2 regions of the Herminiimonas sp. NPDC097707 genome follow, and region 2 is predicted to be linked to the other one. Evidence: predicted binding sites of a transcription regulator. Region 2 holds the regulator's gene; the other holds the start of a gene.

Region 1 (5,875 bases), 610 kb from region 2:
TTGATATCCTTGCCGAGAATAAAGTAGCTGCAAAGAGCCGTGAGTACGATACCGAATAATGCGCCGGCGCAAGCGCGCATTTTTTCATAACGATCAACCAATCCAGATGCGGGGACAATACGGAGAAGCAACTTCAATTTCGATAGAACCATATTATCCCTGACGAATTCGTAAGCCCGTTATTACATCACAATATGATACGTCTAGCAATGCTGTTGCCAAAATCGGCAACGCGTACTGTCGCCTGTATCCGTCCCGGATGCAACAATCCTGGTATTTTTCACGGCAGGCAAGTGTAAATATGTTGCATCCTGAATGCAAATATTATTTGAGCAAATGACATGACGCATACGCTCTGGTGTCGGCCATATGTATCCAGGCCAGGTGCCTCGAACAGATCGCAGTTGTTCGGGCTGGGCAGGGTCGCTTGTGAAGAACCGCCCTTATCGGTTAAAAACATTCATCTCATGCAGCACGAAGAGGAAATAGAATATTGGTAGAAAAACGGAGGAGCTGTTGTCCAAACCTGCAGAATCAGCATAGTGTTTGGTACGCATCTTCACATAATACGGAGTCTGTTTTACGTACCGATCCTGCCTGATCGCCAAAAGGAAATCATCTGATGCCTGTCATTACCAATATAGAAGATCTGCGCGTACTGGCGCAAAAGCGCGTGCCGCGCATGTTTTACGATTACGCCGATTCCGGTTCCTGGACTGAATCGACCTATCGTGCGAACAGCGAAGATTTCGCCAGAATGAAGTTTCGCCAGCGGGTCGCGGTCAATATGGAAAATCGCACGCTGCAAACCACCATGGTGGGGCAAGAGGTGCATATGCCGGTGGCGATTGCACCGACCGGCTTGACCGGCATGCAGCATGCGGACGGTGAAATTCTCGCGGCCAAGGCCGCCGAGAAATTCGGCATCCCCTTTACCTTGTCGACCATGAGCATCTGTTCGATCGAGGATATTGCCGCCCACACCAGCAAACCGTTCTGGTTCCAGCTGTATGTGATGAAAGACCGTCCCTTTATCGAACGTCTGATCGAACGCGCCAAGGCGGCGAAATGTTCGGCACTGGTATTGACACTGGACTTGCAGATTCTGGGGCAGCGTCACAAGGATTTGAAGAACGGCCTGTCGGCGCCACCCAAGCTGACCATCCCCAACATCCTGAACATGATGGGCAAGCCGCGCTGGTGCATGGGCATGCTGGGCACCAAGCGACGCAGTTTCGGCAATATCGTCGGCCATGCCAGTGATGTGTCGGACATGTCCTCGCTATCGGCATGGACCTCGCAGCAATTCGATCTGGCCTTGTCCTGGAAAGACGTCGAATGGATCAAGAAATGCTGGGGCGGCAAGCTGATCATCAAGGGCATCATGGATGCCGAAGATGCGCGACTGGCCGTGGCCAGCGGCGCCGATGCGATCATCGTGTCCAACCACGGCGGTCGCCAGCTTGACGGCGCACTGTCCAGCATCGCGGCATTGCCGAGTATCGTTGAAGCAGTCGGCGATCAGATCGAAGTGCACATGGATGGCGGCATCCGCTCCGGACAGGATGTGATCAAGGCACTTGCGCTGGGTGCGAAGGGCACGTATATCGGCCGCTCCTTCCTGTATGGTTTGGGCGCGATGGGCGAAGAGGGCGTGAGCAAATGCCTGGAAATCATCGAGCGGGAACTGGATCTGACGATGGCATTTTGCGGTCTGACGGACGTGAAAAAAGTCGACAGGAAAATTCTGATTCCCGGCACTTACTAATCCGCATCCAGGTAAACCATGCAAAAAGGCCGCACATGTGCGGCCTTTTTGTATCCCGGAACTCTTCTAGGACAGCAGCGTGGCACGATGCCGGGCGGCAGTTGCGGCCAGCGCGTAGCGGTTCACGCTATAAGAAGACGGTGTGCTGAAAACGGGTTTGCCGAGGGCACGTGTCGCGAGTGGTTTGAGCAATATCTCCGGAATCTCCAGCGGCAAGATAATCGGTTCAACGTGCACCGGGCCGCGACGCTTGATGATCTCTATTGAAAGGCGTCCGATCGCCAGCGGCTTGCAGAGCATGCGCAAGGGGGCGGGCGATGCCTGAGCTTGCGCGTCCAGAGGGCGAAACAAAAACGTCAATCCTTGCGTGGCGGCAGCCGCCAGGTGCAGGCGTCGCAAATGGTCGTCCCGTGCTTGCGGCAACCAGCACAGCAATGCACCGAAGCTGGCGCTTTTCAAGGCCTGCTCCACAGCCCAGATCTTGTCTGCCGGCTTGTCTACTTCTATCAGTGTGACTTTGCTCATGTCTATCCCGCATTCGCTCAGGCTGGCGGCGATTGCAAGATGCGCAGGCGCCAGCACCACCACGGTTTTACCGGTTTGCGTGATGCGCGTCAGTGTTGATGCGAGCAAACGCAATTCGCCGCCGCCGGGATTGGCGAGCAGCAATTCTGTCAAAACGGAAGGTGGCCAGCCCCCATGCGGCAACTGCTGATCCAGCTCGCGATATCCGGACGAAATCGCTTTGGCGCGGGACGCTCCGATCTGATCGTGCAGCCAGATGGAATCCGGCTGCGACGCAAGAATGGGCGAAGTGGAAAAAGGAAGAGCAGAAGCCAGTGCAGCCATAAAACCTCCAAAGTGCTGTTTGGGACAAGACACCGCGTGCCGGTGAGTTATCAATATACTGTATATATGTACAGTATAAAAGGTTTAAGTGAAATTTTTAGCGTTTTTTTCTGCGACCTGAGCACAGTTCGCCGTCAGGCGCGTTCACCCGGACTGAAACGGGCAGGCGGCATATCGACAAGGCGGCGCACTCACCACAAGGTATAGGCCATGATGAATCCTGCCGACACCATGGTCGTCAGCGCAACGGCGAACAGGATTTCAGCTATGCGCGTCAGCAATTGCACGATGCCGCGATGTTTGGTGCGCAAGGCCCAGAAAACGCAGTAAGTACAAAGCAGAAAGAGCAGCGCGCTGAGAACGAAGATATCGTCGACGACTGTTCCGCCCACTGTTCTGCCTACGGTTGAAAAGAGCGTAACGCCGGTGATGCACAGGCCGGCCATGGTGCCTGAAGCTGACAGCAGGTGGCGCAGTTCTTCGCGTGTATTTTGATCCATGAGTAATCTTCTAATGACAGATTAGAGCTTCACTCGCGTACGGCTTTATGGCTGGCCGGAATTCGCGGCGTTTTGTACTAGCGCGATGCGCCTGCGCAAGTGCTCGGCGGCGACGGTATCGCCGGCATTTTCTGCGCGCAAGACCTGCACGCCCAGCCATGCCAGCAATGGGCGGCGCCATCCTTGCGCGGATGCGGTATCGACCGCTGTTGTCAATACTGCCGGCGTGGCACGATTGCTGCGAAACAGGACGCCGGCGGCGACCAGTTGCGCCAACGGGTCTGCGATATTCTGCAAGGCAGAGGCGGCTGCCGTATCCGAAGTGGCGCCTGCTACGGCGCGATGTTGCGGCGGCAGCAAGGCAATGTTCTGCGTGTTGATGCGCCCGGCCAGAAAGTCGGCATAAACGCGTTCCGGCGCAGCGGCATCCAGCCGCAATTTTTCAAATTCAGGGCAGTCTTCCATCACCAGACTGGCAACACGGCTGGCACAGCGCGTGAGTTCGACCCGCGCCAGCAGATCGGCGCGGCCGGTGCGGGCGATTTCACTGCGCGCCTGTTTGAACTCCTGCGTTTCGACGCGCGTATTGCCTTCCAGGTAGGCGGCGGTAGCGCGTTCCATTGCAGTCCTGGCGTTCATTTGCCAGTCCGGTACCGGTGTGCCGGCACAGGCAGTGAGCAGGGCGGCCAGGCTGGCAGAATAAAAAAGTCGTGGGAAAGATAAGGTCATGGCAGGGTCAACTCCGTGTCGCGTGCAAACGGCCATTTGCGATTGATTTCATTCACCAGTTGCTCGACCTTGCGCAGGCTGCGATCGACATCGGCGCGCAACACGTCCAGATCGCCGGTGGCGATTCTGGCATTGGCGCTGATTGCCTGCGCATCGACCAGTACCGCATCGACCTTTTTCAGGCTGGCCCGTGCTTCGCCCAGCATGGCATTGAGTTGCACTACGGTGGCCTGGCTATTGCCGTCCTTGCCGAATATCTGGGTATCGGCTTTGACCAGCAAGCCATCGACTTTTGCCAGCACGGTATTGGCGCGCTCCAGCGTCGCGACCAATTTCTGTGCATCCTTGTCATTGCCGAACAGGCCGCCGATGGCGCCGTGCGGGCCGTTGAATTTTTCCGTTAATCCCTGCAGATTGGCGAGGCTGGCATTGAGTGCCGATTCGGCCGAGGTCAGACCGTTCAAATTTTCAATCAATTGTTTGGCAGATGCGACCAGCAGCGGAATTTCCGCTGCCACATCGCCGACCAGCAAGGTGCGTTCGGCGCCTGGCGGTAGCGGTGGATCGGCCGGCACGCCGGTGTAGGCGCGTATGCGCGTGCTGCCGACGATGCCGCGCTCCATGGCGAAGACGCTGGAAGTGCGCAACCAGTGCGCATCCTTTTGCGTCACATCGACGATCATGCGCGCCTTGCCTTCCTTGCTCAGTTCGATGCGGCTGACGCGGCCTACCGGAAAGCCGGAGAAGGTGAGATCCATGCCGACCACCACGCCTTCCGAATCGTCGGCCAGTAATACCAGTTCCTGCGTAACCTCGAATGCGCCGCGCGCATACATCAGGTACACAACCGAGCTGCAGATCAGCGCGATCAGGAACAGCAGCAGGATCGCAGCCTTGAATTCAAGGTTATCCGGCGCCGGTGGTGGCTGAGGAAGGGCGGAAGGAAGATCAGCTTGTTCTTGCATGGAGGTCGGGTGCCGTAGTGGAGTCAGGAATCGACGTTAATAATAATTACCCATCAGCGAAGCAATCTCGATCAACAGGATAACGAAAAACAGCCGCACCATCGCCGCCAGTTCATTTGCGGCCTTGGAGCGACTGTGCAGTTGCGTGCTGCGTGTATCGTAAAGTGAAGATGCCATCGGGATCAGGGATACGGCCAGGCTGAAGAAGAGGGTCTTGAGCAGGAATATCATCGAGACGGCGGGATTGAAAATCTGTCCGACCACACGCGTGTAGCCGGCTAGCGCCCAATGCGTGAAACCGTAGATGGAAAGATAAGCCAGAATCAGCGAAAGGACACAACTGACGGCAGCCAGCATCAGCACGGAAAATACCCCGGCCACGGCACGTGGAAAAAATTCGCGCCGGATCGGATCGATGCCCTGGCGTTGCAAGTCTTCCAGCTCACCGCGCGCGCGCATTTCGGCCAGCTCGACGCCATCCGGCAGGGTGCGGCGCAAGGCTACAAACAGGGCGGCAGTGAGCGGTATGAGTTCCAGCACCAGTACCCGCACCACCATTTCCAGCGCATATTTGGACAGGCCGTAACTCAATGCGGTGACGACCACGATGCGAATCAGGATCAGGCTGGCCAGAGCCGATAACACGGAAAACCAGATCAGGTTGGCGGTGGTGCCGAGCACGATTTGATAGGCGATTGCGTGCCGGTTGTCGCGCTGGTAAGTCGCAGGCGAGAGCGCGAGCGACAGCACCAGCATGCCGAACAGTACAATACGCCAGCCGCCTATCAGCCAGCGCAACGTGGCGCGTCCCATCGTCCTGAGGGTGCTGAAGGTGGATGCAGAGGCAGTCATGCAAACATGGTAGCAGCGAATGGCGGGACTTTGCATCGCTCGCCGGTTTTGACTTTGTGGCAAGATCGTTTCACACTACGTTTTCCTTTTCTCCAATTATCACTCCATGCAATTTTTTAGCCCGGAACGCATAGAAAAAACCAAGGAACTGGCACGTGACGGTAAACCGTTTATTTTCGATGACGGCGATATTCGTACGTTGCATTTCAATG
Region 2 (5,875 bases):
GTCGGCTTCGTCGAGAACCAGGATTTCCACCTTGCTCAGGTTGACGGTGCCTTGCTGCATATGGTCCAGCAAACGGCCGGGCGTGGCGACCAGAATATCGACGCCGTGCTTCAGCAACTTGATTTGCGGATTGATGCCGACGCCACCGAAGATAACAGCGGAGTTCAGATTCAAATACTTGCTGTAAGTGCGCACGCTTTCTTCAACTTGTGCCGCCAGTTCGCGGGTAGGTGTCAACACCAGGGCGCGGATAGGGCGTTGTGCGGAAGCCGATGCATGCGGTGTGCCGCTGGTGGCAAGACGGTGCAAAATCGGCAGGGTAAAACCGGCAGTTTTTCCAGTGCCGGTTTGTGCACCGGCCAGCAGATCGCCGCCGGCCAGTACGGCCGGGATCGCCTGTGCTTGAATCGGGGTAGGGATGGTGTAACCGTGTTCGGTGACGGCGCGCACAATTCCATCGGCGAGGCCGAGGTCAGTAAAGGACATGAAAACTCAATAGAAAATTATCGGCCTGTCGCCGCAGAGGGCGCCAGTCGCAGGCAAACGGATTGGGGGTGACGTCAAGAGACAGCGGCAAGGTGACTGGAGATATGCCGCGTGGGGCGAGTATAACAGCAGCGGGCTGCTAGCCGGGGAATAGTTGCCGGCTAGCGGGATGGCTCGATTATTTTGCGAACGGGCTCAGCAGTGACACCATTTGTGCGAATACTTTCGGTGTGCCGGCCAGTACATCACCCTTGTACAGGTAGTCGGACTCACCTTCAAAGGTGCCCATGATGCCGCCGGATTCGGTGATCAGCAGCGAGCCGGCTGCCATATCCCATGGCAGCAAACCTTTTTGAAAGAAACCGTCGATTCGTCCGCAAGCAACATAAGCCAGGTCGAGTGCAGCGGAACCCGGGCTGCGCAGGCCGGCGCAGTTTTGCGTCATGATCTTGAACATTTTCTGATATTCATCGATGTTGTCGGTGGCGCGGCACGGGAAGCCGGTGCTGATCAATGCATCGGCGATCTTGTCGCGTTTGGTGACGCGTATGCGTTTCTCGTTTAAATAGGCGCCGGCACCTTTGGTGGCGGTAAACAAATCGTTGCGAGTCGGGTCGTAGACGACGGCTTGCGTGATCTGGCCGCGTTGCTGCAAGGCGATCGAGACGCAGTATTGCGGAAAGCCGTGAATGAAGTTGGTGGTGCCGTCGAGCGGATCGATGATCCAGACATTGTCGTTATCATCGTGCAGATTGGCGGACGCGCCGGATTCTTCGGCCAGAATGGCGTGATCCGGATAAGCGGTTTTCAGAACCTCGATGATCGCCTGTTCGGCAGCCTGATCGACTTCGGTGACAAAATCATTCGGATTTTTTTCCGTGACTTTAACGCGATCGAGATCGAAGGATGCGCGATTGATGATGGCAGCGCCACGGCGAGCAGCCTTGATCGCCGTATTAAGCATGGGATGCATAGAGATTCCGTTAAAATGGCGACGCTGTCGCGTGAGCGAGAGCTATCCACCTAAATTGAAATTAATGAGCGATGCGGTATGGAGCTGCCATTTCGACATGATTCCTACCGCGCAATGTCGCTATTTTAAATGAACCTGCCACAAACCGACATGTCTCTTTTCAATCGCCTGCGCTTTGTGCTGGTCGAAACCAGCCGTCCAGGCAATATCGGTGCGGCAGCGCGCGCCGTTAAAAACATGGGTTTTTCCGAACTGGTACTGGTCAATCCGCGCTTTCCCGATGCAGCGATGCAGGAAGAAGCAATTGCTTTTGCCAGCGGGGCACAGGATATTCTGTCGTCGGCACGGATAGTCGGCTCGATTGAAGAGGCGCTGGCGGATTGCAACTATGCCGCAGCGGTGACTGCACGCTTGCGCGAATTTTCGCCACCTGTCATTACGCCACGAGAACTGGCGACGCGTCTGGCCGACGAGACTGGCTTGCAGGCGGCCGTGATATTCGGCAATGAACGTTTCGGCTTGCCGAACGAGATTGTGGAAAAGTGCAATGTGCTGATCAACATTCCGGCCAACCCGGATTATTCATCGCTGAATCTCGCGCAGGCGGTGCAAGTGCTGGCGTATGAGGCGCGCATGGCGGCCATAGTCGATGCGCCGTCGGCAGCCAGCAATATTGGTTTTCAGGGAGAAGCAGCGGGTATGGCGCAAATCGAGGGCATGTACGCGCACCTCGAACAGGCCTTGGTGGCGATAGATTTTCTCGATGCCGACAATCCGAAGAAGCTGATGCCGCGCCTGAAACGCCTGTTTTCCCGTACGCAGCTCGAAACGGAGGAGGTCAATATTTTGCGCGGGATTGCCAGGCAAATTTTGGCGAAGCAGAAGAACGCCAAATAAGAATTGAAGTAAGGAACTGTCCCGCTGTTCAATTCCAGGTGCGCATCAAGCCGACGGCCAGGCCTTCCAGCGCAAAATCATCGTGCTCAAGATCGACGCGGATAGCTTGGAAGTCAGGATTTTCCGGTAATAGTTCAATCAAAGAGCCAGTCTTCTTGTAACGCTTGACGGTGACGTCATCGCCCAGACGTGCCACCACGATCTGACCGTTCTTGGCGCTGTCGATTTTTTTCACCGCCAGCAAATCACCATCCAGAATGCCGGCGTCGCGCATCGACATGCCGCGTACTTTCAGCAGAAAGTCGGGTTTGGCGGAAAACAGCGATTTGTCGACGTTATACGTGGCTTCGATATGCTCCTGCGCCAGAATCGGCGAACCGGCCGCCACGCGTCCGACCAGGGGCAGGCTCAATTGCATCAGTGCGGGATGCGGCAGCGATAGTTGCGAGCCGCTTCTGTCCGATCTTGTGCCGCCCATGTCGCGCAGACGTATGCCGCGCGAAGTGCCGGGCGAAATTTCAATTGCGCCTTTGCGTGCCAGGGCCTGCAAATGTTCTTCTGCAGCGTTGGCAGAACGAAAGCCGAGTTCGGTGGCGATTTCTGCGCGTGTGGGTGGAAAGCCGGTGTTTTCTATGGCGTCGCGAATCAGGTTCAGGATTTGTTCCTGGCGGGCTGTCAGTTTGATCATTGCATGCGCCTTGCGTGAGTGATGCCTTGCTGTGAGCTGTTTATATAAACAGTCTGTATTTTTATACAGTGCATGCTTAAACGCAAGCCATTTGCCGATTTATCTACAAGGTCAGCGTGGAAAATTGCGATAAATACCTGAAAGCGTTGAGTTTTCTGCCCTCTGCGCGTATGATTACCGGTTTTCCTCTTCCCACACTCGTCTTGACGCCGGGGTGGGCAATCTTCAATCCGTCCAAAAGGAGCTTACATGCGTCATTATGAAATCGTATTTATCGTCCATCCGGATCAAAGCGAGCAAGTGCCTGCAATGATCGAACGCTACAAAGGCATCGTCACCGCACGCGGTGGTGTTGTTCATCGCGTGGAAGACTGGGGCCGCCGTCAAATGGCGTACCTGATCCAGAAACTGGCTAAAGCCCATTACGTCTGCCTGAACATCGAATGTGACGGCGAAACGCTGACAGAAATCGAAACCGGCTTCAAATTCAACGATGCCGTTCTGCGTCATCTGACCGTGAAAATGAAGAAGGCTGAAACCGCGCCATCGCCAATGATGAAGGCTGTGCAGAAGGAAGATGCTGCCAAGAGCCATCGCACCGAGGCACCTGCTGCCTAATTACTGCAACGACGTATCAGGAGAGTGAATCAGCTTCAGTTTGTAGCCACCATCGCCGAGCGTGAAATACTGCGCTATACCCCGGCAGGCGTCCCGATAGTGTCAGCAGTTTTGCTGCACAGTTCGCAACAAATCGAAGCAGGTGTTCCACGATTGATCGAGTTTGAGATTGCCGCGATTGCCGCGGGAGAAATTTCAGGCAGATTCAATCAAGCCGAGTTAGGCGGAACATTTCAGTTCACAGGTTTCCTGGCACGCAAGAGCCGTAACAGCAAAAGCCTTGTTTTCCATCTCACAGATTTCGAGACCCACATTTAGATACAGGAGCCCAAAATGGCATTCGGTAAAAAATTCGACAAAAGCAAAATGAAAGAAAAACGCAAACAACAAAATCCTTTGTTCAAGCGTAAAAAATTCTGCCGCTTCACCGCTGCACACGTAGAACAAGTTGACTACAAAGACGTGGACACACTGAAAGACTTCGTTCAGGAAAACGGCAAAATCATGCCAGCACGTCTGACCGGCACCAAAGCGATTTATCAACGTCAAGTCGATACAGCAATCAAGCGCGCACGTTTCCTCGCGCTGTTGCCGTACACCGATCTGCACAACGCATAATTAACGACTGAAATAGGAGAAAAACATGCAAGTCATTCTGTTAGAAAAAGTCGTTAATCTCGGCAATCTTGGTGAAATCGTTAAAGTAAAAGACGGTTACGCACGTAACTTCCTGATTCCACAACGTAAAGCTCGTCGTGCGACGACCGCTGCCGTTGCTGAATTTGAAGTCAAGCGCGCAGAACTGGAAAAAATCGCAGCGGAAAAACTGGCTGCATCGCAAGCGCAAGGTGAAAAACTGACCGGCCAAACCGTTCAAATTTCGCAAAAATCGGGTGTGGATGGCCGTTTGTTCGGTTCCGTTACCAACGCCGATATCGCCGTAGCGTTGACCAAGCAAGGTTTTGCTGTTGAAAAAGCACAAGTTCGCATGCCAACCGGCCCGTTGAAAGTAACCGGCGACCACACCGTTGCTGTTGCATTGCACACTGACGTTGTCATTGAAGTCACGATCACCATCGTTGGCGAACACGCTTAAGTTTATTTAAAGCATGTCTGGCACTCGTTGCCTAGAAAAAGCCGGGTTTTCCCGGCTTTTTTATTGCCCATTTTCTGAAAGCGCACACCTCTAGCAGGTATAATTCGCGCCATGAACAACCGTGCCGATCCGCAAGTAGATTCCCTTCGCGTTCCCCCGCATTCGATAGAAGCCGAGCAATCCGTCCTCGGCGGCTTGTTGCTGGACAATGCGGCATGGGACCGTATTGCAGACTTCGTCCATCAGGACGATTTTTACCGTTACGATCACCGCATCATTTTTCAGCACATCGTCAGACTGATCAATGGTTCCCGCCCCGCCGACGTGATTACGGTATTCGAGGCCTTGACCAATAGCGGCAAGGCAGAAGAAGTAGGCGGCGTCTCCTATCTGAATGCACTGGCGCAAAACACGCCGTCTGCCGCCAATATTCGCCGCTATGCTGAAATCGTGCGCGACCGTGGCATTCTGCGCAAGCTGATCACCGTCTCGGATGAAATTTCCGGCCAGGCTTTCAATCCGCAAGGCAAGGAAGTCAAGCAGATGCTGGATGAGGCCGAGTCCAAGATCTTTGCGATTGCGGAAGAGGGGTCGCGTGGCGCCCAGGGTTTCCAGGAAATTCAACCGCTGTTGACGCAAGTCGTTGAGCGTATCGACGAACTGTACAACCGCGACAGCACCAGCGATATCACCGGTGTACCGACAGGCTTTGCCGATCTGGACCGCATGACGTCCGGCCTGCAGCCGGGCGACCTGATCATCGTCGCCGGTCGTCCTTCGATGGGTAAAACCGCATTCTCGATCAATATTGGTGAAACCGTCGCAATCGAAAGCGGCTTGCCGGTTGCAGTCTTCTCGATGGAGATGGGCGGTACACAATTGGCAATGCGTATGCTGGGCTCGGTCGGACGACTGGATCAGCATCGCTTGCGTACGGGTAAATTGGCCGATGAAGACTGGCCGCGTCTGACGCATGCGATTCAAAAGATGAACGATGCGCAGTTGTACATCGATGAAACGCCGGCATTGAATTCGATCGAATTGCGCGCCCGCTCGCGGCGCCTGTCGCGTCAGTGCGGCAAGCTCGGCTTGATCATCATCGATTACCTGCAACTGA

What was found. Region 2 encodes LexA, which represses DNA repair genes until DNA is damaged. Its sites were predicted from a motif close to ACTGTATNNNNATACAGT; they were not measured.
Region 1: the regulator LexA is predicted to act here: its motif matches at 2,675-2,692, upstream of imuA (translesion DNA synthesis-associated protein ImuA).

Annotation. Positions count from the first base shown of each region.
Region 1 is NZ_JBIWCI010000001.1:819,138-825,012, forward strand. It holds gene ACIQW9_RS03870 (HPP family protein) at 1-152, opposite strand, end outside; gene ACIQW9_RS03875 (L-lactate dehydrogenase) at 623-1,768, shown strand; gene imuA (translesion DNA synthesis-associated protein ImuA) at 1,835-2,617, opposite strand; gene ACIQW9_RS03885 (hypothetical protein) at 2,809-3,117, opposite strand; gene ACIQW9_RS03890 (hypothetical protein) at 3,163-3,846, opposite strand; gene ACIQW9_RS03895 (MlaD family protein) at 3,843-4,811, opposite strand; gene ACIQW9_RS03900 (MlaE family ABC transporter permease) at 4,848-5,663, opposite strand; gene ACIQW9_RS03905 (hypothetical protein) at 5,770-5,875, shown strand, end outside.
Region 2 is NZ_JBIWCI010000001.1:1,430,846-1,436,720, reverse strand. It holds gene ACIQW9_RS06915 (DEAD/DEAH box helicase) at 1-486, opposite strand, end outside; gene ACIQW9_RS06910 (inositol monophosphatase family protein) at 665-1,450, opposite strand; gene ACIQW9_RS06905 (RNA methyltransferase) at 1,589-2,356, shown strand; gene lexA (transcriptional repressor LexA) at 2,385-3,044, opposite strand; gene rpsF (30S ribosomal protein S6) at 3,294-3,662, shown strand; gene priB (primosomal replication protein N) at 3,687-3,980, shown strand; gene rpsR (30S ribosomal protein S18) at 3,996-4,280, shown strand; gene rplI (50S ribosomal protein L9) at 4,306-4,758, shown strand; gene ACIQW9_RS06875 (replicative DNA helicase) at 4,870-5,875, shown strand, end outside.